2 regions of the Blautia obeum ATCC 29174 genome follow, and region 2 is predicted to be linked to the other one. Evidence: predicted binding sites of a transcription regulator. Region 2 holds the regulator's gene; the other holds the start of a gene.
The links. The regulator Rex, encoded in region 2, represses fermentation and respiration genes when NADH is low (regulators of the CRP and FNR family bind a similar motif). The targets are predictions, from matches to a motif close to ATTGTTAANTANTTAACAAT.

Region 1: rsxC (electron transport complex subunit RsxC) is a predicted target of Rex. The motif match lies at 1,198-1,217, and genes of this name have one in related genera.

Annotation. Positions count from the first base shown of each region.
Region 1 covers NZ_CP102265.1:3,043,390-3,045,862, forward strand. The annotation lists gene rsxC (electron transport complex subunit RsxC) at 1-1,126, opposite strand, end outside; gene NQ503_RS14675 (TetR/AcrR family transcriptional regulator) at 1,506-2,084, shown strand; gene NQ503_RS14680 (AMP-dependent synthetase/ligase) at 2,149-2,473, opposite strand, start outside.
Region 2 covers NZ_CP102265.1:1,667,443-1,669,915, forward strand. The annotation lists gene abc-f (ribosomal protection-like ABC-F family protein) at 1-777, opposite strand, end outside; gene NQ503_RS07855 (redox-sensing transcriptional repressor Rex) at 934-1,587, shown strand; gene NQ503_RS07860 (bifunctional ADP-dependent NAD(P)H-hydrate dehydratase/NAD(P)H-hydrate epimerase) at 1,701-2,473, shown strand, end outside.

The DNA of each region.
Region 1 (2,473 bases), 1.4 Mb from region 2:
CTGGTTTGGCTGGTTTCAGTTTGACACAGGTTGGGAAACCTGCACCACCCATACCAACGATTCCTGCTTCTTTTACAATGTCAATGATTTCATCTGGAGTCAGTTCATCTAATGATTTATGTGGCTGTACGGATTCATGCAGAGTATTTTTTCCATCCGATTCAATAACAACAGCCATTACTTCACTGCCTCTTGTACCATGCATACGAGGTTCAACGGCAACTACAGTTCCGCTTACACTGGAGTGTACCGGAGCACTGATGAATCCGGCAGCTTCACCAATCTTCTGACCAACTTTTACGGTATCGCCAACCTGAACGATCGGGTTAGCCGGAGCTCCCAGATGCTGTGACATGGAAATTACAACAGTCTTCGGATCCGGGAATTTCTTCAGATCAACATGTTCACTGAATTCCTTGTGTTCTGATGGATGAACACCGCCGTAATATCCGTTCAGTCTGTCTTCTCTGATAGATTTCACATAGTCATTGATGACCTTGAAATTAACTTTGGAGAAATCACGAACCTGTACCGGCTGATTGAGAAATTCTTCCAGACGTCCCTGTTTTGCCAGTCTCTGATAGATTTTTTCCCATGCACAATCCTTGTTCGGATCCACTTCGCATTTTCCGTTCTTTGCTCCGCCGCACTGTCCATTTACAAGACTTTTTGAACAGTCAACGATAGGACAGACGCCTCCGGTAATGTTCAGATAGCACTGTGCACAAGCATCACAGCTCTTCTTTGTAAGTGCCATACCATGATGGCCTCTGTAGTTAAGGGTATTGCTTGCGGCAATGACCGGTTTGCCAGCCAGATCCGCAACAGTCTGAATACCAAGACCACAGGAAATTACTACTACATTCTCTGTACCTTCTGGAATCAGATCCTGTAATTTTCTTTCTGTGTGCATTTTATTGCATAAGAAATCAAACTTTGCACTGCCCGTGACGTTTTTTCCCTGCTCCGCAGCAAATTTCAGGAACTCTCCGCAATCTGGTTCGTCAACAGTTTCAAACTCTTTGAAACACTTGTTGCAGGCAATCACAAACAGGTTGTCCCTGCCGTTCAGCACTGATGTAAGTTCATCACTGCTTTTCAGCTTGTACTTAGTATAGTTTTCCAATTGCTCACCTTCCTTATGAAATATTTGAACCTGTATACTTATCGCCTTTTATCCTTCTTTTCCTCCTCTGCACTGTTAAGAAAAAAACAATAAAAATCTGATAATCTGGTTCTATAATTACTGTCTATATAAATGTAGCACAAAGCACTCATTTTATCCAGATATTATTGTATATTTTTATCAAAAAGATTGGCTTTTTTTATAAATTTTAATTTCTACAGGCCCCAAAATCTTGTTATTTTCTAAACATTATCGTTATTTTTTTACCAGAAGCGTAAACTGCTTGTTACTGTTTTTTCTTGTTCTTATACTATTTACTATTGGATTTGTGTTATACTTTATTATATTTATTGATAAGATGTGGGAGGGAATCGTGACTATGCAAAATCCAGTTTCTGATGAAAGATATTCTGTAGCGGATGAAGCTATTCTGGGTGCTTTTTTTAAACTTGTAAAGAAAAAAACTACTGACCAGATCACTGTATCCGATATCACAAAAACAGCCGGTATCGCGAGAAGCACTTTTTATAATCATTATCAGGACATCCCCTCTCTTGTATCTGCTGTTGAAGAAAAGACGATCCATGATGTTTTCTCCATAATGGAAAAATTTCATCCTGAAAATGACCACGATATCTGTCAGTCCTATTTTCTGACGATCTGCCGTTATACAATGGAAAATCCTTTTCTTTCCAGTCTTCTGAGTACGCCTCATGGAAATGATCTCTTTGAAAAAATGCTGACTATGCTTCATCACTATGTCACCGCTACTACCTCCAGTGCCAGACCCGGCAGGCATACAAAAGAGGAAATATCTTACGTGATCACCTGTGCGATCGGCAGTACGATCGGTGTCCTTCACAAATGGACAAGGGATAATTTTGATCTTGCACCAGAAGTCATTGCAGGGATTCTGACGCAGATTTTCCTGTCTGGCATGCTGCCTCTTTTATCCTGAATGCCCTGCATATAAACAGACATAATAAAAACCCGTCTGAGAAATTCACTCAAACGGGTTTTTATTATGCCTGTGGCTCGTCGATCAGGACATCCTGTCTCCTGATTTTCTTTGTCGTGCTGCGTATAAACGGATTTTTCCGGATCACCAGGCCTGTAATACGACGATAGGTCGGCTGATTTTTATTGTATTCATCCAGAAATTCCTGAAGCTGTGAACGAATCATCTCCGTATCCAGTGCCTTTGCCTCCACAACTGCCTGTTCCGGATAAATTCGGGCTGTAAGACCATTGTCCTCACCTGTTACAATAACCTCACCCACAAGCGGATTCAATGCAAGCTTGTTCTCGATTTCCTCAGGAGATATATTTTCTCCATTGGAGAGAATG
Region 2 (2,473 bases):
CTTGTACTGGGCATCACGAAGCTGTGCTTTTTTCTCTGCATAAGCGGAGTAATTACCGGCATACATACGAACCTGTCCGGCATCGATCTCGATGACTTTTGTGACAACTTTGTCCAGAAAATAGCGGTCATGAGATACAATGAAAACAGCACCAGGATAATTGAGAAGATAAGTTTCCAGCCAGGCAATGCTTTCCATATCCAGGTGGTTGGTAGGCTCATCGAGCAGAAGGATATCTGGTTTGGAAATCAGCAGTTTACCGAGGGCAACACGTGTTTTCTGACCGCCGGAAAGAGTCGCCACCTGTTTGGTAAAATCCTCTTCTGTAAATCCGAGACCATTCAGAACACCCATAAGTTCGCTTTTGTAGGCATAGCCATTCTCCAGTTCAAATTCATGAGTCAGGCGGGTGTAGGAGTTCATCAGGCGGTCAAGTTCTTCGCCGGAAGCATTTTTCATCTGGACTTCCATGGCACGAAGGCGTTCTTCCATATCGATGATATACTGTTTGGTGCTTAAGAGTTCTTCATATACAGAAAGGTGTCCCTGCACATCCTGATACTGGGCGAGGTAACCGATGCGTTTGTCCTTGGCAAGAACTACCTGTCCGGCATCTGCATGGATCTCTTCCATTATAATGCGAAGAAGTGTGGTTTTGCCGGCACCGTTATTACCGATCAGAGCAGCTTTTTCGCGTTCTTCTATATGAAAAGAGGCATCTTCCAGAATCACTTTTTCACCGAAGGATTTGGAGATACCCTGACATGATAAAATCATAGTTATTCCTCCGAAGTAAATATACGGTATGATTATAAAAGCAAAAATGGCCTTTGTAAAGGAAAATCAATGAAAATTGTACATATTTGACAACATTGATTGACAACAAAATGTCAATTCGTTATAATTAACGAGAAAGTGTAAGGAGGGACAACGGTGGAAGCAAAACAGATTTCAAAAGCTGTGATTAAGAGACTGCCACGTTACTATAGATACCTTGGTGAACTTCTGGAAGACAATGTAGAGAGAATCTCTTCCAATGATCTTAGTAAAAAAATGCGTGTTACAGCGTCTCAGATACGTCAGGATCTGAATAATTTCGGGGGATTTGGACAGCAGGGATACGGTTATAATGTAAAATATCTTTATACAGAGATCGGTAAGATCCTGGGGCTGGATATCGTGCATCCGATGATCATTGTAGGAGCTGGTAATCTGGGGCAGGCACTTGCCAATTATGTTGAGTTTGAGAAGAGAGGATTCAAGCTGGTCGGTATTTTTGATGTAAATCCGGTACTTGAGGGAATTGCGGTTCGTGGGATTGAGATTCAGATGATCAGTGATCTTCCTTTCTTTATGAAAGAAAACAATATTGAGATCGCAATTCTGACATTGCCGAAGAATAAGGCACGTGATATGGCGGAGATTCTGATCGAGAACGGAATCAAAGCTATCTGGAATTTTGCACATATCGATCTGGATACTCCGGATGATGTGATCGTGGAGAATGTTCATCTTTCAGAGAGTCTTATGACATTATCCTATAATCTCAGTCAGTATCGTCAGGAACATATAGACGATGAGAAATAAGCAGCACTTATAAAGTGATGGCAGGACGGACAGACAGGCTGTTACCCGGCTCCTTATGGCAAGGAGGCTGCGTAATGGCCTTTTATGCTAATTATGGCAGGTGAGGAAAAAGAATGAAACAGATTGTGACCTGTAAAGAAATGAAAGCTCTTGATGGAAATATGATTGAGGGAATCGGGATTCCGTCCTGTGTCCTGATGGAACGGGCAGCTCTGAAAGTCGCAGAAGAACTGGAACGGACGCTGGCAGACAAAAAACAGGAAGAACGGATTCTCTGTGTCTGCGGAAACGGGAACAACGGAGGAGATGGCGTGGCTGTTGCCCGTATTCTGAAACTGCATGGTTATCGTACAAGTCTGTATCTGGTGGGGAATCCGGACCACAGGACTGTGGAAATGCAGCGTCAGCTGGATATTGCAGCTGCCTGTCAGGTGCCGGTTGTGAATAACCTGGAAACAGAGGAATATACTACTATAGTAGATGCCATTTTCGGCGTTGGGCTGAGTCGTCCGGTCGAGGGCAGTTACAGAGATGTGATCATGGCACTGAATCAGTTGAATGCCTGGAAAGTGGCTGTTGATATTCCGTCCGGAGTAAATGGCGATACAGGAGCAGAACTTGGAGTTGCTTTTCATGCAGATCTGACAGTGACATTTGCATTTCGGAAAGCAGGCCTTTGCCTGTATCCGGGCAGGAAATTTGCCGGTAAAGTGATCGTTGCGGATGTTGGCATCTACGCGAGTGATAAGGTGAAACCATATTTATGGCAGACAGAAAAAACAGATATTCATTTTCTGCCGGATAAAATTGTTGATGGAAACAAAGGAACTTTTGGAAAGATTCTGGTCGTTGCCGGAAGTCCGGGCATGTGTGGGGCGGCTTACCT